DNA from 3 places in the Polaromonas sp. P4_F9 genome. Region 2 is predicted to be linked to each of the others. Evidence: predicted binding sites of a transcription regulator. Region 2 holds the regulator's gene; each other region holds the start of a gene.
What was found. Region 2 encodes sigma-54, which starts transcription at its own class of promoters, with help from an activator protein. Its sites were predicted from a motif close to TGGCANGNAANCTGCTTT; they were not measured.
Positions count from the first base shown of each region.

Region 1: a site for sigma-54 is predicted at 5,127-5,144, ahead of AC1DUB_RS08975 (TorF family putative porin). Genes of this name have one in related genera too.
Region 3: a site for sigma-54 is predicted at 4,787-4,804, ahead of AC1DUB_RS16535 (circularly permuted type 2 ATP-grasp protein). Genes of this name have one in related genera too.

Region 1 covers NZ_JBFUJT010000008.1:45,440-52,657, reverse strand. Annotated here, with positions in the region: gene AC1DUB_RS08990 (biosynthetic peptidoglycan transglycosylase) at 1-1,917, opposite strand, end outside; gene AC1DUB_RS08985 (ammonium transporter) at 2,296-3,846, opposite strand; gene glnK (P-II family nitrogen regulator) at 3,882-4,220, opposite strand; gene AC1DUB_RS08975 (TorF family putative porin) at 4,280-5,077, opposite strand; partial or broken gene AC1DUB_RS08970 (YifB family Mg chelatase-like AAA ATPase) at 5,284-6,267, shown strand; gene AC1DUB_RS08965 (hypothetical protein) at 6,693-7,218, shown strand, end outside.
Region 2 covers NZ_JBFUJT010000016.1:34,377-41,594, reverse strand. Annotated here, with positions in the region: gene argS (arginine--tRNA ligase) at 1-922, shown strand, start outside; gene AC1DUB_RS15340 (SPOR domain-containing protein) at 1,004-1,633, shown strand; gene AC1DUB_RS15335 (thiol:disulfide interchange protein DsbA/DsbL) at 1,779-2,441, shown strand; gene lptA (lipopolysaccharide transport periplasmic protein LptA) at 2,604-3,215, shown strand; gene lptB (LPS export ABC transporter ATP-binding protein) at 3,230-4,066, shown strand; gene AC1DUB_RS15320 (RNA polymerase factor sigma-54) at 4,208-5,755, shown strand; gene AC1DUB_RS15315 (THUMP domain-containing class I SAM-dependent RNA methyltransferase) at 5,779-7,203, shown strand.
Region 3 covers NZ_JBFUJT010000017.1:170,096-177,313, forward strand. Annotated here, with positions in the region: gene AC1DUB_RS16525 (transglutaminase family protein) at 1-1,848, opposite strand, end outside; gene AC1DUB_RS16530 (DNA internalization-related competence protein ComEC/Rec2) at 2,129-4,678, shown strand; gene AC1DUB_RS16535 (circularly permuted type 2 ATP-grasp protein) at 4,852-6,348, shown strand; gene AC1DUB_RS16540 (alpha-E domain-containing protein) at 6,351-7,218, shown strand, end outside.

The DNA of each region.
Region 1 (7,218 bases), on a different contig from region 2:
GTCGTCGGCATCCTGCAGCAGCCTGGCCGAAGAACCGGGGGTCAGGAACATGTAGTGGTGCACGACGTCGCGCATCAGCCGGATGAACACCAGATTGACCGAGTTGCGCAGCCCATCGCGCACCGACATCACCTTGCCATTGTCTTCAGGCTTGAAATTGTCAAAGTGGTGCAATCCGCCACCGGTAAAAAATCCTTCCCCCGTGCTGGCCGAATAGCGTCGCTCCAGCGCGGCCTCCAGCATGGGGGCCAGGCGCTTGTCTTTCGCAGTGAGAAAATAGTCGGCCGCCCAGCGCGTCAGGACATCCTTCTTGTCAACCTCCAGTGCCAGCAGCGGTATGGCGTCCAGCCCGGCCAGGCGCTGATGCAGCTTGGCCATGATGTCGAGGTAGGTCACCAGCGTGCGCAGCTTGGCGGTGGAGCCGAGGTCGAGCTTGGTGCCTTCGTTGATATTGAGTGGCTGGTCGAAATTGTCCGTTTGCACCCGCAGGTAATTGACGTCGCTTCCGCGCTCATACAGCGTGAAGCTATACACCACCTTGGCCGGATCGCCGCGGTCCAGCAACTGCTTGCCACTGAGCCCGGCTGCTTTGGCGCTGGCCGGGTCGCGCAACTCCCGCAACGCACGGGTGACCGCCTTCTGCACCGGCGCATCCAGCGTGCTGGCGACGGTGAGATCGAGGCGATCCAGGTCGTACAGGCGGCTGCCGCCGAGCAGGCCGGCAAGGTGCGTACGGACCGTATTGGCCGCCTTCTGCTCGACAAAGGAAGCAACCGCGGCAGGCACCTTGTCGGCGCGCCGGTTCAGGCTCGCCCGAAGCGCCGCGTCGCGCAGCGCGAGTGGAATCACGCCGGCGCTGCCGAGCACGCGCAGATGGCTGTCGGTGAGCTGTTCCAGCTCGGTTTCGCTGGCGTCGAAGTAGTAGGAAGGACGGCGCTGCGCGATCAACAGGCTGAGCGCCTGCCTGTAAAGCCGCCCCGTCTCGCTGAGATCGCCGCCGTTCTCGTCCGCGTCCACGTCTTTCAGGAGGCGATTGACCTCGTTGAAATCACGCCCGTACCAGACCCACAAGCCGTCACCCAGGCCATGCACTTCACCAAAGCCGGCCTTGGCTGACAGCGGCATTGTGTTGATGTAGCTCAGCACGATCTGGCGCCGTGCTGCACGGGTGTCCTCGCCCTGCTGGTAGGCACGCAGGGAGGCCGACACCATCTGTTGCAGCTTTTCCCGGATCGATGAGGTGCGCCCCTCGGAAGAATGGCGATATTTTTCAATCTGCGTTGCCAGCGTGCTGCCGCCGGGTGAGCGGCCATTGCCGGTGATGCTGGTCCGGACGTTGTTCAGCACGGCATGGGCCAGCCGGTCCCATTCCACGGCCGGGTTGCGCTTCGGATGGTCTGGGTCCAGCAGCTCACGGTTCTCGATGAACAGCAGGCTCTGCACCAGAACGGGCGCAATATCGTCAAAACTTTTGTAGGCCCGTTCCGGATAGCGCTCCTGAAACAGACTGTCCTTGTGGCAATCGACGATGCTCAGGCCGCTCTGCGTCTTTTCAGGGTAGGGGGCAAAGTAACCGGCGTCCATGATGCGCACCATGCCCTCCGACGAGCGCGCCTGCTGCGTGATCTCGAAACCCCGCCCCGTCAGCTTGCCCAGAAATGCCGGCAACTCCGTGTAGCCGAGGCGGTCGTCATACGGTCCGCTGTGGGGGAAACGGATGGACGGACTGGGCCCCTCGCCGAGGGCATAGCTGGCCTTGCTGGCCAGGCTGGCAAAAAAGTGCGCCTGATAACGGGAGGTGCTCAGTTCCCGCTCCACCACCAGCCCCAGCACGACGAGCACCATCAGCAGGGAAAACGCCCATGCGGTCCCAAACCAACGAAAAAATGACAGCCATTTTTCCGGCACACGCGTCATCCTGAACCTCCGGTTATTGTTCCGTGCGGGCAAGACCGTGCAAGATATTGCTGAATCGATGAACAGGCCACCCGAATCAGCAATAAATGTACAAAATTGCAAGCGCCGGCGATACCCTCAGTTGCATCATCCCCGAGAAATGGGTTGTTGTATATCAATGGCAGCGAATGGCAGCGCACGAGACGCCCTGACCTGCGGCGTGAGCCCGGCGCCGGGGCACCGGCCATATCCCTTCAGCCGCCCCGCCTGTGCAAACCGCGCAGGCAAAAAAAACAGCCCACCGGCTTGGCACCGGCGGGCTGAACATCCAAAGGAGGCTCTCGTTGATCAAGGGACTGCCCTCAGGGCAGTCCCGGCATTCCTATTCCTCTATTCCTGTTAGCGGTTGTAGGCTGTTTCACCGTGTGCGGTGATGTCCAGACCTTCGCGCTCGTCTTCTTCGCTGACGCGCAGGCCGATCGTCAGGTCAACAATCTTGTAGGCGATGAAGGACACCACGCCAGACCAGACGATGGTGATCAGCACGGCCTTGGCCTGGATCCACAGTTGCGACACGACCGAGAAGTCGGCAGCGGTCACCACGGTGGCCGTCGTCCAGTCAGCCACAAAGCCGGGGCCGCCCAGGCTTGGGGAGTTGAACACGCCGGTGAGCAAGGCGCCCAGAATACCGCCGATACCGTGCACGCCGAACACGTCGAGCGAGTCGTCAGCACCCAGCAGTTTCTTCAGGCCGTTCACGCCCCAGAGGCAGGCAAAGCCAGCCGCCAGACCGATCACCAGGCCGCCACCGATACCCACATTGCCGGCTGCTGGCGTGATCGCCACCAGACCCGCAACCGCACCGGATGCAGCACCCAGCATGGACGCCTTGCCACGCATCAGCGATTCACCGACACACCATGCCAGCACAGCGGCGGCGGTGGCAGCGAGGGTATTGATGAATGCCAGGGCGGCAAAACCATTGGCTTCGAGCGCCGAGCCGGCATTGAAACCAAACCAGCCAACCCACAGCAGAGCGGATCCGACCATGGTCAGCGTGAGGCTGTGAGGCGCCATCGACTCCTTGCCGTAGCCGATACGCTTTCCGATCACATAGGCACCGACCAGGCCGGCGACAGCAGCGTTGATGTGCACGACGGTACCGCCGGCAAAGTCCAGCGCGCCCATTTGCCAGATATAACCGGCCTTGCCGTTCATCGCGTCAACCACTTCCTTGCCCGTGTAGGCATCAGGACCCATCCAGAACCACACCATGTGCGCAATCGGGGCGTAGCTGAAGGTGAACCAGATCGCCATGAACAGCAGCACGGCGGAGAACTTGATGCGTTCGGCAAAGGCGCCGACGATCAGGGTGCAGGTGATGCCCGCGAAAGTCGCCTGGAAGGCGGCAAACACGATTTCAGGAATCACGACGCCCTTGCTGAAGGTGGCAGCGTTGGCGAAAGTGCCGGCCGCGTTGTCCCAGATCCCTTTCATGAACAGCCGGTCAAAGCCGCCAAAGAAAGCGTTGCCCTCGGTGAATGCCAGGCTGTAGCCGTAAATGAACCACAGCACGACGATCATGGAGAAAGTCACCATGACCTGCATCAGGACCGATAGCATGTTCTTGCTGCGGACCAGTCCGCCGTAGAACAGGGCCAGACCCGGAACGGTCATCATGATCACCAGAAGGGTGGAGACCATCATCCAGGCCGTATCTCCCTTGTTGGGAACAGGAGCAGGTGCTGAGGCAGCTGCGGCAGCAGGCGCTGCGGCTGCCGCGGCGGGGGCTGCAGCGGCAGCGGGCGCCGCCGGAGCGGCTGCCTCGGCCGGCTTGGCTTCGGCGGCGGCCGACGCGGCAGGCGCTGCTGCCGGCGCCTGCGCCATCACGGCTGCGCCGATACCCAGCAAACTCAATCCCAATACAAGGGAAGCAAGAAGTTTTTTCATGTCAATGTTCTCTTTTTTCTAGGTTGAGCCGAGCTTTAGAGCGCTTCCTTGCCGGTTTCACCGGTGCGGATGCGCACAACCTGCTCGAGGTTATAGACAAAGACCTTGCCGTCGCCGATCTTGCCGGTGCGGGCAGCACCTTCAACCGCTTCAATCACGCGGTCCACCAGCTCGTCAGAGACTGCCGCCTCAATTTTGACCTTGGGCAGAAAGTCGACCACGTACTCTGCACCGCGGTACAGTTCCGTGTGGCCTTTCTGACGGCCGAAGCCCTTGACTTCCGTCACCGTGATGCCTTGCACGCCAATACCGGAGAGTGCTTCACGCACCTCGTCCAGCTTGAACGGTTTAATGATGGCCGTTACTAGTTTCATTTCAGGTTCCTCCAGGATGAATAGGGAAGCGGCCAGGCTGTGCGCCGCTTCTGCCGCCTTTACAGGGTTTTGGTCAGCGTCACAACCAGCGTGCCCTTGTTGATGGACTTGCCGCTGGTGTCAACTGACGCGGGATACAGATAGCTGTTTTTCTTGTTGCCACCGACCACAGCACCCGACAGGGAGAGACCGTCGCCCAGGTCGTAGGCGGCGCCAACGCTGTAGTCCATGTAATCAGGCAGGCCGGCGGAGTTCGCTGCGCTCTTCAGGTCGGTAAAGCCGAGGGAGGCCTTGAAGGTCACCTTGGGCATCACTTCCTGGGCGAACGCCAGGTTCAGGTAGCCGGTGCCACGGCCCTCGCCCACCAGGTATTCCTTGCCGAGGCCAAAGTAACCTTTGGAGACGGTGTGGGAGTACTTGGCGCTGACCGGACCGTAAGCGGCCCCGAGGTAGACCTCGGTCGTGTTGGCGCCGGTAGCGCTCGGGTAGAAGTAAGTCAGGGCGCCGACATCCAGGTCGACAGCGCCTGCCTTGAACTTGTAACCGCCATACAGGTCGATCTCAACCTTGCTGTTGTCGCCGGAAGGCAGGTACTTGGTCCAGTTGATGGTGGAGTTCCAGTTACCCACGTAGAAACCGTTGCTGAACGCATAATCGACGCCGCCCTGCAGGGCCGGCTTGAAACTTCGTGTCTTGGAGTAATCCTGGTCCTGGCCGCGGAACTTGTAGTTGCTGGTCAGGGAGATGTTGAATGACAGCGGGGAGGGCTCTGCGGCAGGGGCTGGCGTCTGGGCAAAGACTGCGCCGGACATAACCAGTGATGCGGCAAGTGCGACCTGGACGGGGATAAGTTTCATGAGAAGCTCCGAAGGTTGTTGAAGTTGGTTGAAGTTGCCCGAATTGTTCGTAGCACGTTACGTGCCAAACCCCCGCTCGTTCTGTGGGTACACGTCTACCTTTTCGCGCACTGTCGCGTTACATCTAAACCAAGAAAAACGAATATTGCACCAAGTTGGCTCAAATATGTGCACAACTTTGATGCATTTAAGAGGGAGTTACAAAAATGAGCTTGTCTTTAGTGCACAGCCGTGCCCTTCTGGGTCTGGAGGCACGGCCGGTGTGCGTCGAAGTGCATCTGGCGAACGGCTTGCCCAGCTTCACCCTGGTGGGCCTGGCTGAAACCGAGGTGAAGGAAGCACGCGAGCGGGTGCGCTCCGCCATTCAGAACACCGGGCTGGAGTTTCCAGCCAACAAGAGGATCACGGTGAATCTGGCACCTGCGGATTTGCCCAAGGACTCCGGCCGCTTTGATTTGCCGATTGCCCTGGGCATTCTGGCAGCCAGCGGCCAGCTGGACGCCCGCAAGCTGGCGGGCTATGAGTTCGCGGGGGAACTGTCTTTAGGCGGTGACCTGCGCCCTGTAAGAGGGGCGCTGGCCATGAGCCTGGCACTGGCGCACCTCGCAAAAAACGATGGCGCCATGATCCCTGACAAACCCGGCATGCCGGCCAGGCCACCCAAATTGGTGCTGCCGGAAGGCAGCGCCCAGGAGGCAGCGCTGGTTCCCGACGCCGAAATCTACCGTGCGCACCATTTGCTGGACGTGGTCAGGCAATTCCTGCCGGGTGACACGCCACCCGAGGTGCTGGACGGCTGGACCCGGATCGCGCCCATCCCTCGCCGGGAGCAGGCAAATTACCCGGATCTCGCCGACGTCAAGGGCCAGGCGGCGGCCCGGCGGGCGCTGGAAATTGCCGCGGCCGGCGGGCACAGCGTCCTGATGATGGGCGCGCCCGGCTCCGGCAAATCCATGCTGGCACAACGCTTTGCTGGCCTGCTGCCCGCCATGACGACCGAGGAGGCGCTGGAAAGCGCCGCGGTCGCCTCGCTGGGCGGTCGCTTCGCGCTGGAAAACTGGGCCCTCCGGCCGACCTGCGCGCCCCACCATACGGCCAGCGCCGTGGCATTGGTGGGCGGCGGTTCGCCACCCCGCCCGGGCGAGATCTCACTGGCCCATCGGGGCGTGCTGTTTCTCGATGAGCTCCCGGTTACCTCGAATGAATGTGTATGTCTCTTCTCCGCCTTAGGGGATCAGAAGCGAAGCCACAACCTGGGCACTGAGACTGGGGTTCAACGGCGGGCTAGACATCTGAAAAGCACAATAGACGCCCATGCGATTGATACACAATCATTCAGTCGGCAATATTAATTATTGACGTTTTACTAGTAATACGTCGAATTAAATGACGTTGGGGAGAAGAGTCTGCATCTGACAGCGCCTCAGAAAACAGGAGTTAAAAAAGCTGAAGCGCAACCGGTTTTTGACGCCTTCGACATCGCTACGATCTGCTTGCTGGAGCTGAGTAGCTGTGAGCGACGAAGGTCTCTGTTTCCGCCGAACCGATCAAGCCGCTATGCATGGTCGTCGAGCCTTCGAGCCGCCATTAGGTAGTTAAGCTCATTGAATAGACCATGAAAGCAAAACTTCTGCCACCAAGAAATGGCTATCTGGGGAACCTGCTCTGGAATGCGGCCGAGCTGGCAGGAAGGGAAAAACAACTATCCAAATCGCTAAGCCGGCTACGCGAACTTGGCTATTGGGCAAGTCCGTATCCGGAGCGCGACGGAGTGGCGTTCAAAAGCGAGGACCAGTGCAGAGACGAGGTGGATATCTCGCGAGACTTCGCGAACACCTTCCAGTGGCTCGACATTGAAGTCGCTCATAGCAAGGACGCAAACACAGAGCTCGCCGGCTTAGTTGGAGATGCCCCGATAGATTGCGTTGTAGTCGTGCCGCTCACACGGATGTTCATCGAAGAATCCTTCAGCTTGGGCGGCTTTCATTTTGTATGTCAAAGACAACTCGACGACCGGCGACATGATCGACTTGGCGATTTCGATGGAGAGTATCTGCAGTTCAAGACTTCACTGATGCACTCACATCTTCTTCGGGTCGATCGCACGCTGGCTCACAACGACCTTGTCATTAACAAGTGTC
Region 2 (7,218 bases):
CTCGGTCAGGTTTGACAACTACTACCTCGAGTCCAGCCTGTACAGCTCGGGCCGTGTCGACAGTGCGGTGCAAAAGCTCAAGGACGCCGGCAAAACCTACGAACAGGACGGCGCCCTGTGGCTCAAGTCGACCGATTACGGTGACGACAAAGACCGCGTGATGAAAAAGGGCGACGGCAGCTACACCTACTTTGTGCCTGACGTGGCCTACCACCTGGCCAAATGGGAGCGCGGTTTCAGCAAGGCCATCAACATCCAGGGCATGGACCACCACGGCACGATTGCCCGCGTGCGCGCCGGGCTGCAGGCCGCCAGCGCCGGCATTCCGCAGGGCTACCCCGACTACGTGCTGCACACCATGGTGCGCGTCGTGCGCCATGGCGAAGAGGTGAAGATCTCCAAGCGCGCCGGCAGCTATGTCACGCTGCGCGACCTGATCGAATGGACCAGCGCGGATGCCGTGCGCTTCTTTTTGCTCAGCCGCAAACCCGACACCGAGTACGTCTTTGACATCGACCTGGCCCTGGCCAAGAACAATGAAAACCCGGTGTACTACGTGCAATACGCCCATGCGCGCATATGCTCGATTCTCGGCACTTGGGCCGCGCAGAGCGGCGATCAGAGCCAGCTGAAAAGCGTGGACCTGTCGGCCCTGGTCAGCCCGCAAGCCCAGGCCCTGATGCTGCTGCTGGCCAAGTACCCCGACATGCTTAGCAATGCGGCCGCCGGTTTGGCGCCGCACGACGTGGCCTTTTACCTGCGCGAGCTGGCCGCCTGCTACCACAGCTATTACGACGTCGAGCGGATTCTGGTGGACGACGAAGCCGTGAAGCTGGCGCGCCTGGCGCTGGTCGCCGCGACGGCGCAGGTATTGCACAATGGCCTCAAGGTGCTGGGCGTCAGTGCGCCCCACAAAATGTAGGCAACCATGAAGCACACACAGCGGAATGCAGAGCGAAATTCAGAGCAGGATTCAGAGGCAGGCAAGAAAATTGGGCAAGGTATGAGAAAACAACGAGGCGGAACCCTGCTGGGTCTGGTGATTGGCGCGCTGATCGGCCTGGGCGCTGCGCTGGCCGTGGCGGTCTACATCACCAAGGTGCCGGTGCCTTTCATGAACAAGAGCCAGTCGCGCAATCCCGACAGCGACGCAGCGGAAGCCAAAAAGAACCGGGACTGGAACCCGAATGCCCCGCTGGCGGGAAAAACGCCTGTGAAGCCGCTCCCTTCTGCTTCCAGCGCTTCCGGCGAACCCGGCACTGTGCCGGCCCCCGCCACGGCGACCGCGCCCAAGGCGGCTCCCGCGCCCCCGGCGAAGCCCGCCCCCTCCGCGGATCCGCTGGGCGATCTCGCCAAGGCCAAGGCGGACGCCGCGCCCGCCGTCTCGGGCGTTGACCCGTTCAGTTATTTTGTCCAGGCCGGTGCATTCCGTACGCCAGAAGACGCGGAGCAGCAGCGCGCCAAGCTCATGCTGCTGGGCGTGCAGGCCAAGGTGAGTGAGCGCGAGCAGTCGGGCCGAACGGTGTACCGCGTGCGCGTTGGCCCCTTTGATAAAAAAGAAGACGCCGACAAGGTCAAGGAGCGGCTGGACGGCAACTCGATAGAAACAGCCCTCGTCAGGGTGCAGCGCTAACCGGGGTGAACTTTTATGGGCGGGGGCGTACCAACCCCTGTACGAAACGGCCGGCCGGCTTGTTTTTTTCACTGAATAAGTAAGTGGCCGCTTTGCAAAATACCCCCACACAGACCCACAGACCAGGAAACCAGGAGAAAAATTGATGCAACGACGTGAGTTTTCGCTTTCAGCCGCTACCGTGGCAGCCGCCGCCACTTGGGGAGGCGTTGCGCTGCCCACAGCCGCGCAGGCTCAGGCCCGCGCCTTCAAGGAGGGAACGGATTATTTGACGCTGGGCAAACCCGCTCCCACCGACGTGCCTGCCGGCCAGGTCGAAGTGGTGGAATTCTTCTGGTACAGCTGCCCGCATTGCAACGCCTTTGAGCCGCAACTCGAGGCCTGGATCCAGAAAGCGCCCAAAGACGTGACCGTCAGGCGCGTGCCGGTAGCCTTTCGTCCCGATTTTGAGCCGCAGCAGCGTCTTTTTTATGTGCTGGAAGCCATGGACAAGCTCAATGAGCTGCACAAAAAGGTGTTCAATGCGATCCATATCGAGCGTCAGGCGCTGAACACGGCGGATCAGGTGGCGGCCTGGGCGGAGAAGCAGGGCCTGAACAAGGCCAAGTTTGTCGAGCTGTACAACTCGTTTTCCGTCAGCACCAAGGCGCGCAAGGCCACCCAGTTGCAGGACACCTACGCGGTCGACGGCGTGCCGGCCCTGGGCGTCGGCGGGCGTTACTACACGTCTGGCCAGCTGGCCCAGAACATGGACAGGGCCCTGCAGGTCACCGATTACCTGATCGCGCAATCGCGCAAGGCCAAATAAGCGCGCGGCAAGTCGGCAAGTCACACGCCGGCGCCCGGCGTTGGCCCGAAAACCCGCCCACCCGTGGCGGGTTTTTTTATGGGCCCAATTTGGCCCTGGCCGCCATTCCCGGAGCTGGCATGGCTACAATCACTCAAAACAAGCAGCAAGATTCGTGCCTTTATGAAACACCCCATTTTTCCCTTGATCGTGCTGGCCGCACTGGCGGCCGGGGCCGTGTTTCCCGCCGCGGCCGAGCGGGCTGACCGCGACAAGCCGATGAATGCGGAGGCCGATGCCCTGCGTTACGACGACCTGAAACAAACCAGCGTGTTCACCGGCAATGTGGTGATCACCAAGGGCACCACCATTGTCCGGGGCGAACGGGTGGATGTCAGCCAGGATCCCCAGGGCTACCAGCAGGCCCTGGCCGTGGCGGCGCCGGGCAAGCTGGCCTTTTACCGGAAAAAGCGCGATGGCGTGGACGAGTACATCGAAGGGGAAGGCGAGCGGATCGAATACGACAGCCGTGCCGACACCGTCAAATTCATCAAGCAGGCCGTGGTGCGGCGCTACAACGGCGCGACCCTGGTCGATGAAACGACCGGCTCCCTGATTGTTTATGACAACAACACCGATGTGTTCACTGTGGATGGGGGCGCGCAAAACCGCACGGCCACCAATCCCACGGGGCGGATTCGCGCCATGCTGTCGCCGCGCGGCGCCGCATCGGCACCGCAGCCGCCGGCCGGACCCGCGCTCCGTTTGCGTCCCGGCACCACGCTGGGGCCATGACGGAAAGCCGAAAAATGGACAGAACGGACAATCAACCCGCGGATGCGGTGACTGACACATCGTCGGTCAATACCCCGGCAGCCAATACTCCGGCGGCCAGCACCGCACCGCCGAGCCGTCTGGTGGCCCAGGGGCTGCAGAAATCCTATGGCAGCCGCAAGGTGGTGCAGGATGTCTCGCTGTCCGTGCAAAAAGGCGAGGTGGTGGGCCTGCTGGGCCCCAATGGCGCGGGAAAAACCACGTCGTTTTACATGATCGTGGGGTTGGTGCGTGCCGATGCGGGCGAGATCTCCATCGACGGCCAGTCGGTCGAGCACATGCCGATTCACCTGCGCGCGCGCCTCGGGCTGAGCTACCTGCCGCAGGAAGCGTCGATTTTTCGCAAGCTCACCGTGGAAGAGAATGTGCGCGCCGTGCTGGAGTTGCAGCTGGACGCCAGCGGCAAGCCGCTGGGCCGCGCAGACCTTGAAAAGCGGCTCGAAGCGCTGCTGCAGGATTTGCGGGTCGATCATTTGCGCGACTCGCCGGCGCCGGCGCTGTCGGGCGGTGAGCGCCGCCGCGTCGAGATTGCGCGCGCCCTGGCGACGCAGCCGCGGTTCATCCTGCTCGACGAGCCTTTTGCCGGTATTGATCCGATCGCCGTGATCGAAATCCAGCGCATCATCGGTTTCCTGAAGTCGCGCGGCATTGGCGTGCTGATCACCGACCACAATGTCCGCGAAACGCTGGGCATTTGCGACCATGCCTACATCATCAGTGACGGCCATGTGCTGGCGACCGGCACCCCTTCCGAGATTGTGAACAATGCCGATGTACGCCGCGTTTACCTCGGTGAACACTTCAGAATGTGATGGCTCCCCCCCGTTGTCGCTCACTGCGTGTAGCTCCCTCCCCCCTGCAGGGGGCGGCGCCTGCGCCCCGGCAAAGCCGGTTGCACGGCCCCCGCTTGGTTAATACATCCCAATTCGTTTTGTCGTGCGCTTAGGGATGCCATGAAACAAGGCCTTTCCCTCAGGGTCTCGCAGCATCTGGCGCTCACGCCGCAACTGCAGCAGTCGATCCGCCTGTTGCAGCTGTCCACCCTTGAGCTGAGCCAGGAAGTCGAGCAGATGCTCGATGAAAATCCGTTCCTGGAAGTGTCGGAAGAAGCCGCGCCGCGCGAGGAGTTTGGCCTGGAGAATGCCGATACGCCGGTCAGCCAGGACAGCCGGGAGTTTGAGTTTGCTGGTGATTCAGTAGCAGGAAGCCCTGATGAACCAAGGGTTGCAAGCCAAAACGATGTAGATACAGGGCCCGAGATCAGCTCCGAGGCCAAGCTGGAAGAAAGCTGGGAGGGCGACGGCACGGTGGAGTCGGCGCCGGACGACAGCGAATGGGGCGGCGACGCGCCTGCCCGCAAGAACAATGTGGATGACAGCGAGGCCGAGGCTTCCGACCTGGCCCGCAGCCATGAGTCGCTGCAGGACCATTTGCACCGTCAGTCGCTCGGCCTGCGCCTGTCGGAGGAAGACCAGGCGGCGCTGCATTTCCTGATCGAGTCGCTCAATGACGACGGCTACCTCGAAGACAGTCTCGCGTCACTGGCCGCCGGCCTGGCGGGCGACGACCTTGAGCAGGCGGAAGAGCTGGAGCAGCACTTTGCCATGGCCCTGAAGCTGCTGCAGCACATGGAGCCCGCCGGCGTCGGTGCCCGCAACCTGGCCGAGTGTCTCGGCCTGCAACTGCTCGACTGCAAGGACTGCGACGAGACCCGCGCAGCGATCGCCATGTGCAAGCAGCCCATGGAGCTGCTGGCCAAGCGGGATATGAAGCGCCTGTCCTACCTGTGCGGATTTCCGGAGAGCGTGATCCGGGGCGCCATCGCCGTGATCGGCCGGCTGGACCCCAAGCCCGGGCGGCGGTTTGTCAACGTCGAGCGCAACCTCATCGTGCCCGACGTGATCGTCGTCAAGTCGGGCCGCGGCTTCAAGGTCTCCCTCAACAGCGAGGTCATGCCCCGCCTGCGCGTGCACGACATCTATGCCAATGCGCTGAAGCAGCACAAGGGCCAGAATGGGCAGGCCCTGCAGCAGCGCTTGCAGGAGGCACGCTGGTTCATCAAGAACATCCAGCAGCGCTTTGACACCATCCTGCGCGTGAGCAGTGCGATTGTGGAGCGACAAAAGAATTTCTTCACACACGGCGAGCTGGCCATGCGTCCGCTGGTGCTGCGCGAAATTGCCGACGAACTGGGCCTGCACGAGTCCACCATCTCGCGCGTCACCACGGCCAAGTACATGAGCACGCCGTTCGGCACCTTCGAGCTCAAGTACTTTTTCGGCTCCGCGCTGGGCACCGAGACCGGCGGCAACGCCTCCAGCACGGCGGTGCGCGCCCTCATCAAGCAGTTTGTCTCGTCCGAGAGCCTGAAAAAGCCGCTCAGCGACAACCAGATTTCCGAAATGCTCAAGGAGCAGGGCATTGAATGCGCGCGCCGCACCGTGGCCAAGTACCGCGAGGCTTTGCGCATCGCGCCTGCCAACCTGCGCAAATCGCTTTGAAAGAGCCCCTTGAGGCCCTACTTATGAACCAACTTCAACTCTTTTTACCCTGCGCCGCCGGCGTCGAGGCCTTGCTGGCCAGCGAGGTCAAACGCATCACCGGCATCGAGGGCAAGGCCTGGCGCGCCGGTGTGCAGTTGCAGGGCTCCTGGCGCGATGCCCTGCAGCTCAACCTGCACAGCCGCCTGGCCCAGCGTGTGCTGATCGAGCTGCAGCACAACCAGTACCGCAGCGAGCAGGACCTCTACAACGCGGCAGCCAGCGTCGCATGGGAGATCTGGTTCACGCCCAAGCAGACCTTCAAGGTCGAGATCACCGCGCAGCACAGCCCGCTGACCAGCCTGAACTTTGCAGCGCTCAAGGTCAAGGACGCCATTGCCGACCGCTTCCGTGCCAAGTACGAGGTGCGCCCCGATGTGGACACGCGCTGGCCCGACGTGCGCGTGTATGTGCACCTGACGACCGACACGGCGACCATCTACATCGACACCTCGGGCGAGCCGCTCTTCAAGCGCGGCTGGCGCGAAGACAAGGGAGACGCTCCCCTGAAGGAAACACTGGCCGCCGCCATGATTGCCGCCAGCGGCTGGGACCAGCAGTGCAAAGAGGGTGTGCCACTGTACGACCCGTGCTGCGGCTCCGGCACCATCGTGATTGAGGCGGCGCAGATTGCCTGCAATATCGCGCCCGGCATCAACCGCCGCTTTGCCTTTCAGAAGTATTTGCCCTTCCAGGCCCATGTGTGGGAGGGGCTGCTCGACCAGGCCGAGGCCGCCATCACGGAGCCGACGGCACCGGTGTTTGGCAGCGATGTGTCGTTCCGCATGGTGGATTTTGCCGAGCGCAATGCCGAGCGCGCGGGCGTGGCCAACGCCGTGCAGCTGCGCGGCGGTGATGCGCTGCAGCGCATGCCGCCCGCGCCGTCCGGCGTGATGCTGGTGAACCCCCCCTATGGCGAGCGCATTGACGTGGCCGGCGTGGCCGGCATCACCGGCGTGCAGGGACGCGACCAGCGGCGCCAGCAGGGCCATGGCGTCAGCGGCTCCTGGGACGGCACCCAGGCCATCGACGAGTTTGGCCAGCCGCTGCCGCGTGATGCATCCGAAGCCGGCCAGGCCGACGCTCCGCGCGACCGCTCGGCCAACCCGGGGCGCGAGCAGGCACAGACGGAAACCGGCGAAGAAGCCTCCGACTTCTTTCCCCGGCTGGCCACGCACTGGAAGAAGAACTACGCCGGCTGGACGGCTCATGTGCTCACGCCCGACCTGAAGCTGCCCGGCAAGATGCGCCTGAAGGAGTCGCGCCGCGTGCCCATGTGGAACGGCCCGATCGAATGCCGGCTGTTCCGCTTTGATATGGTGGCCGGCTCGGCGCGCGGCAAGCCCGCACCTGCATCTACATCCACTCCTGGTCTGGCTCCCTCTCCCACCGGGGGAGGGCAGGGGTGAGGGTGGTGCATCACC
Region 3 (7,218 bases), on a different contig from region 2:
GCGCGCCATGTACTGCGCCAGCGAGCTCGCACTGCTGCCAGCAGGAGGGGGCGAGGCCTGCGAGACAGCCGCAGGCGCCGGCTGCGGAGCGCCCCGCGCCACCGCCGCCGCGGCGTTGTAGCGTGCGGCCAGCACCGATGTCGATGGCAAGTCCTGGCGCGGCGCAAACGGGTCGGCCTCGATCATGTAGGGGTAGTCTGTTTTGGAAACCCAGGGCACCGAATCGAGCGGCAGCCGGTAACCCATGGGTGAGTCGCCCGGCATCAGGTACATGCGCTCATCGCGGAAGAACCACGGACCGGTGGACCATTTGGGCCCGGCCAGGGCCGGCGAGGCAGCCTCCTTCGCCTTCAGCGGCAGCACATAACCCACCACGGAGTCCAGCCCCTGCATGAAGACGCGACGCAAACGCTCCCGTTCCATCGCGTCATCCAGGCGGGAGTCAAAAGGGTCGACGTTGACCGGCAGGCGCCGCTCGCGCCACAGGTAGTACCAGGTGTCTTCATAGCCCGGCGTGATGTAGTTCGTGGCCAGGCCCAGCTTGCCCGCCAGGGTCTTGATGAAACGCTGCGCATCTGCGCTCGTGTATTGGCAGGGTTTGCGTTCATCGGCAAACAGGGCCGGGTTTTGCCAGATCGGCTGACCGTCCCTGCGCCAGAAAATACTCAGCGCCCAGCGTGGCAATTGCTCGCCGGGATACCACTTGCCCTGCCCGAAATGCAGAAAACCGCCCTCGCCATACTCGGCGCGCAGCTTTTGCACCAGCTCGGTGGCATAGCCGCGCTTGGTGGGGCCCAGGGCGTCGATGTTCCATTCCGCGGCATCGCGGTCCGTGGTGGCCACGAAGGTGGGCTCGCCGCCCATCGTCAGCCGCACGTCGCCGGCCACCAGGTCTTTGTCCACCGCCTCGCCCAGCGCCAGCACGTCGGCCCATTGCGCTTCGGTATAGGGCTGGGTGACGCGCGGTGATTCGTAAATCCGCTGCACCGCCATGTGGTGCTCGAACTCCACCTCGCATTTGTCCACGCCGCCTTCCACAGGGGCGGCACTGGACGGTTCGGGCGTGCAGGCCAGCGGGATGTGGCCTTCGCCCGCCATCAGGCCCGATGTTGGGTCCAGCCCCACCCAGCCGGCACCGGGCAGGAATACTTCGCACCAGGCGTGCAGATCGGTAAAGTCGGTCTCCGCGCCGCTGGGGCCGTCAATCGCCTTGACGTCGGCCTTGAGCTGGATCAGGTAGCCCGACACAAATCGCGCGGCCAGGCCCATGTGCCGCAGCAGCTGCACCAGCAACCAGCCGGTGTCGCGGCAGGAGCCGCAGGCCAGTTGCAGGGTTTCCTCAGGCGTTTGCACGCCGGGCTCCATGCGGATGGAGTACTGGATGTCGGACTGCAGGCGCTGGTTGAGGCCGACCAGGAAGTCGATGGTCCGCTTGGGACTCAGGTCGGTCTGCTCAAGATAGCGCTTGAACAGCGGCGTGGCGGCCTGGGTCGCCAGGTAGGGCGCCAGTTCCTGCTTCTGGCTGGCGCTGTAGGTAAAAGGAAATTCCTCGGCGCTGGGCTCCAGAAAGAAATCAAAGGGGTTGAACACCGCCATCTCGACGACCAGGTCCACCGTGACCTTGAATTCACGGGTGGGATCCGGAAACACCAGCCGGGCCTGGTAATTGGCAAACGGGTCCTGTTGCCAGTTGATGAAATGTTTGGCCGGCTCGAAGTTGAGGGAGTAGGACAGCACGCGGGTCCGGCTGTGCGGCGCAGGCCGCAGGCGCACGACCTGGGGGCCCAGTTTCACCGGGCGGTCGTATTTGTAATGGGTGATGTGGCTCAGTGCAACGTGGATCGACAAGGCAGCCTCGCTTTTTCAAATTAGGGCATCGGTGCGCAACAGCGCCAATCAAAACACAAAAAGAGTGGATCGCCACTCGGGCGACCCCTCGGGACAGCTTACTCCGCTTCGGCTACATTTCTGCAAGCAAGAGCTGCGCCAAACAGGCTTTGTCGGCTTTTTGCCTCGCCCGGCCGTTGAGCACGCAGCCATTGCATCGAATAAATCAAGCAATAACAAGTAACAAGTGGGGAGGGAGGCCGTGGGCGACCGCATTTTGGCCAGACCATGGGCTGCCTCCATGGGGCCTGGCCTTGTTTTTGGCGGTTTCATCACCGGGGTTGCCCTGCAATTGCAGCAGCCCGGTTTGTGGATGGGCAGCCTGTATGCCGCGTCGGCGGCGCTGGCGGCGTTCGCGGGGCTGGTGATGGGCGGCTTGCGGCGCAGGGCCGGTGGCGCCTCGACTCTGAACAGGAGGGGTTGGCGCGGTGCCGGCCTGGCTGCGGTGGTGCTCGCTGCCTTGCTGGGCTTTGCCTTGACGGGATGGCGGGCCACCGTGTTTCAGTCGATGGCACTCGACCCCGCGCTGGAGGGACGTGATATTGCCGTGACGGGTGTGGTCCTGGCCATGCCACAACCCGCAGAAGACGGCCTGCGCTTTCGTCTGGCTATTGAATCGGCCCGCCTGAACGGGCAAACAGTCACCCTCCCGCCGCAAATTTTGCTCGGCTGGTATACCGGCTTCGGGGTACAGGAGGCCAGGGCACTCCCGGCAGAAAGTGCTGATCCGTCTGAAATTGCGCTGGAGTTGCAGCGCCAGCCACCCACTGGCTTGCATGGCCTGCGCGCCGGCGAGCGCTGGCAAATGACGGTGCGGCTCAAGGCCCCGCACGGCAACAGCAACCCGCACGGGTTCGACTACGAGCTCTGGCTCTGGGAGCAGGGCATTCAGGCCACCGGCTATGTGCGTGCCGGACCGCACGATGCGCCGCCTCGGCGGCTTTCCGGCAGCTGGGAGCATCCGGTGGAGCGCGCCCGGCAGTCGGTGCGTGAAGCGATTTTCCAGCGCATCGACAACCGGCAACTGGCCGGTGTCGTGGCCGCCCTGGTGGTGGGTGACCAGAATGCCATCGAGCGCGCTGACTGGGATGTCTTTCGCGCCACGGGTGTCGCCCATTTGATGAGTATTTCGGGCCTGCACATCACCATGTTCGCCTGGCTCGCCTCGCTGCTCCTGAGCGGCCTGTGGCGGCGTTCTGTCGGGCTGACGCCCCGGCTTTGCCTGGCGCTGCCGGCCATCAGCGCCGGGGCCTGGGGCGGCCTTTTTCTGGCGGCCCTGTACGCGCTGTTTTCAGGCTGGGGCGTGCCGGCGCAACGAACCATCTGGATGCTGGCGACGGTGGTGTTGCTGCGGCAAAGCGGCCGGCAGTGGCCCTGGCTGCAAACCTGGCTGCTGGCCATGGCCGTGGTGGTGGCGCTGGACCCCTGGGCGCTGATGCAAGCCGGTTTCTGGCTGTCGTTTGTGGCGGTGGGCGTGCTGTTTGCTACAACTCCAGGCACATCTGGCACCCGTGATCCAACGGGCGACAGCCAGTTTCTTTCCGGAAAGGTGGCGCAGGGCGGGTGGGTGCCGCGGCTGCTTGCTAAACCGGCGGCCGGGCTGCTGCGTGCCGCCCGGGAGCAATGGGTGGTCACGCTGGCGCTCACGCCCTTGTCGCTGCTGCTGTTCAACCAGGTGTCACTGGTGGGCCTGCTGGCCAACGCGGTGGCCATTCCCTGGGTGACGCTGGTCGTGACGCCGCTGGCAATGCTGGGCGTGCTGTGGGCACCCCTGTGGGATGCGGCGGCGTGGGCGGTGGGCCTGCTGACAGTGTTTTTGCAATGGCTGGCCAGTTGGTCGCTGGCATCCGTCAGCGTGGCTGCCGCGCCGCTGTGGTGCGCCGCCTTCGGCGTACTGGGGGGCGTTTTGCTGGCGCTGCGTCTGCCGTGGCACTGGCGCGTGCTGGGCATTCCCCTGATGCTGCCAGTCCTGTTATGGCAACCGGCGCGGGTTGCACCGGGACAGTTTGAATTGCTGGCGGCGGACATCGGACAGGGCAATGCGGTGCTGGTGCGCACGGCCACCCATTCCCTGCTGTATGACACCGGCCCGCGTTTTTCGCGTGAGAGCGATGCCGGGCACCGCGTGCTGGTTCCGCTGCTGCGGGCCCTCGGCGAGCGGCTGGACATGCTGATGCTCAGCCACCGCGACATCGACCACATTGGCGGTGCACCGGCCGTGCTGGCCATGCAGCCGCAGGCGAACCTGCTCAGCTCCATTGAAGACAGCCATGAGTTGCAGGCGCTGCGCAAATCGGCCCGCTGTACGGCGGGCCAGCGCTGGGTCTGGGACGCGGTGACTTTCGAGGTGCTGCACCCGGTGGCCGCCGACTACGAGGCGGCAAACAAATCCAATGCCATGAGCTGCGTGTTGCGCGTGTCCAATGGCGCTCAGACCGCCTTGCTGGCGGGCGATATCGAGTCCGCCCAGGAGTTCAGGCTGGCCGGCAGCGCCAGCCCGGCCAGCCTGAAGGCCGACTTTTTGCTGGTACCGCACCATGGCAGCAAGACATCGTCGAGCGCCCCCTTCCTCGACGCTGTCCAGCCCCGGCTGGCGGTGGCGCAGGCGGGTTACCGCAACCGCTTTGGCCATCCGGTGGAGTCGGTGGTGGCGCGCTACAGCGAGCGCGGCATCAGGCTGCTCAGGTCGCCGCAGTGTGGCGCCGCCACCTGGCAGAGCGTGAAACCGGCGGACATCGTGTGCCAGCGGCAACAAGGCCGGCACTACTGGCATCATGTGCCTGAGTCATAAAGAAAAAGAGGAAGGAAAAAAAGGAGGAGAAAAGGAGAAAAAAAGGCGAAAAGAGAAGAGGACAAAATAGAAAAAGAAAAGTGCGATACGGCACCCGATTCACCAATCTGGCGCATAACTTGCTAAGCTAGTCATCACTACGCCATGCGCAAACCTTGCTGGAGACCAAGCCAATGAGCCGACCCATGTTTGACGAGATGAATGCAACGGAGTCCAGCGTCCGTGACCATTACCAAGGCTACCAGCGTTGGCTGGCCAAACAGCCCGCCGAAGTGATGGAGGCGCGCCGCGCCGAAGCCGAGATGATTTTTCGCCGCGTCGGCATCACCTTTGCCGTGTATGGCGCCAAGGACGAGGACGGCGCGGGTACCGAGCGGCTGATTCCGTTTGACCTGATTCCCCGGATCATTCCGGCCCATGAATGGGCCAGCATGGAAAAGGGGCTGGTGCAGCGTGTCACGGCGCTGAACCGCTTCATCCATGACGTCTACCACGGCCAGGAGATCATCAAGGCCGGCGTGATTCCGTCCGAGCAGATCTTCCAGAATGCCCAGTTTCGCCCCGAGATGATGGGCGTCGACGTGCCCGGCAACATTTACTCTCACATCAGCGGCATCGACATCGTGCGCGCGCCCAATGCGCAGGGCGAGGGCGAATATTACGTGCTCGAGGACAACCTGCGGGTCCCCAGCGGCGTGAGCTACATGCTGGAAGACCGCAAGATGATGATGCGGCTGTTCCCCGAACTCTTCAGCGAGAACCGCGTGGCCCCGGTGGCCCACTACCCCGACCTGTTGCTGGAGACACTCCGGGCGATGGCTCCGCCCGCCACGGCCGAGCCGACGGTCGTGGTGCTCACGCCCGGCATGTACAACTCGGCCTATTTTGAACACGCCTTCCTGGCGCAGCAAATGGGCGTGGAACTGGTCGAAGGCCAGGACCTGTTTGTCAGGGACAACTTTGTCTACATGCGCACCACGCGCGGACCCCGGCGGGTGGACGTGATCTACCGCCGTGTCGATGACGATTTTCTGGACCCGCTGGCTTTCCGTCCCGACTCCACGCTGGGCTGCGCGGGGCTGCTCAATGTCTACCGCAGCGGCAATGTGTCGCTGTGCAACGCCATCGGCACCGGTGTGGCAGACGACAAGTCGATCTATCCGTACGTGCCGAAAATGATCGAGTTCTACCTGGGCGAAAAACCCATCCTCAAGAACGTGCCGACTTACATGTGCCGCAATGCCGAAGACCTGCAGTACACCCTGGCCAACCTCAAGGACCTGGTCGTCAAGGAAGTTCATGGCGCGGGGGGCTACGGCATGCTGGTGGGGCCGGCCGCCACCCAGGCCGAAATCGAGGACTTCCGCCAGGCGCTGCTGGCCAATCCCGCGGGCTATATTGCCCAGCCCACGCTGAGCCTGTCGACCTGCCCCACTTATGTCGAAAGCGGCGTGGCGCCGCGACACATTGACCTGCGGCCCTTTGTGCTGAGCGGCAAGGACGTGCAGATGGTGCCGGGCGGCCTCACCCGCGTGGCGCTGAAGGATGGCTCGCTGGTGGTGAACTCCTCACAGGGGGGCGGCACCAAGGACACCTGGATTCTGGAAGGAAGTTCGGCGGCGCCCATGCAATGGCAGTCACAGTCGCAGTCACCGATTGGAGGGAACTGATCATGCTATCGAGAACTGCAGATCACCTTTTCTGGATGTCGCGCTACACCGAGCGCGCTGAGAACACCGCGCGCATGCTCGACGTGAACTACCAGACCTCGCTGTTGCCCCAGTCCGCGGCCGTGGCGCAAGGCGGCTGGCAGAGCCTGCTGAGCATCAGCGAGCTCAAACCGGCCTATGCCGCCAGGTACGGCGACAGCATCAATCCGCGTGAAGTGATGGACTTCATGGTGCGTGACGAGAAAAACTCGTCAAGCATCATCTCGTGCCTGAAAAACGCCCGCGAAAATGCCCGCGCCGTGCGGGGCACGCTGACCACCGAGGTGTGGGAGACGCAAAACCAGACTTACCTGGAAATCATCCGCATGCTGCGCAACAGCGATTTTGAGCGTGACCCCGGCCAGTTTTTTGAATGGGTCAAATTCCGTTCGCACCTCTCGCGCGGTGTGACCGCGGGCACCATGCTGCAGGACGAGGCGTTTCATTTTTTGCGCCTGGGGACGTTTCTGGAACGAGCCGACAACACGGCCCGGCTGGTGGATGTGAAGTTCCATGCCGTGGAAAATGATTTTCTCGGCGCAACCGGCGAGAAAGACCAAGAGTACGATTTTTACCACTGGAGCGCGATTTTGCGCAGCGTGTCCGGCTTTGAGGTGTACCGCAAGGTGTACCGTGACGTCATCAAGCCCGAGCGCGTGGCCGAGCTGCTGATCCTGCGGGCCGACATGCCGCGCTCCCTGCTGGCCTGCCTGAACGAGCTCATGAGCAATCTCGCCATGGTGACCAGCGATGCGTCCAGCGAAACGCAGCGCCGCGCCGGCAAACTGCGGGCCGATTTGCAGTACGCCCGCATTGACGAAATCCTCGCGA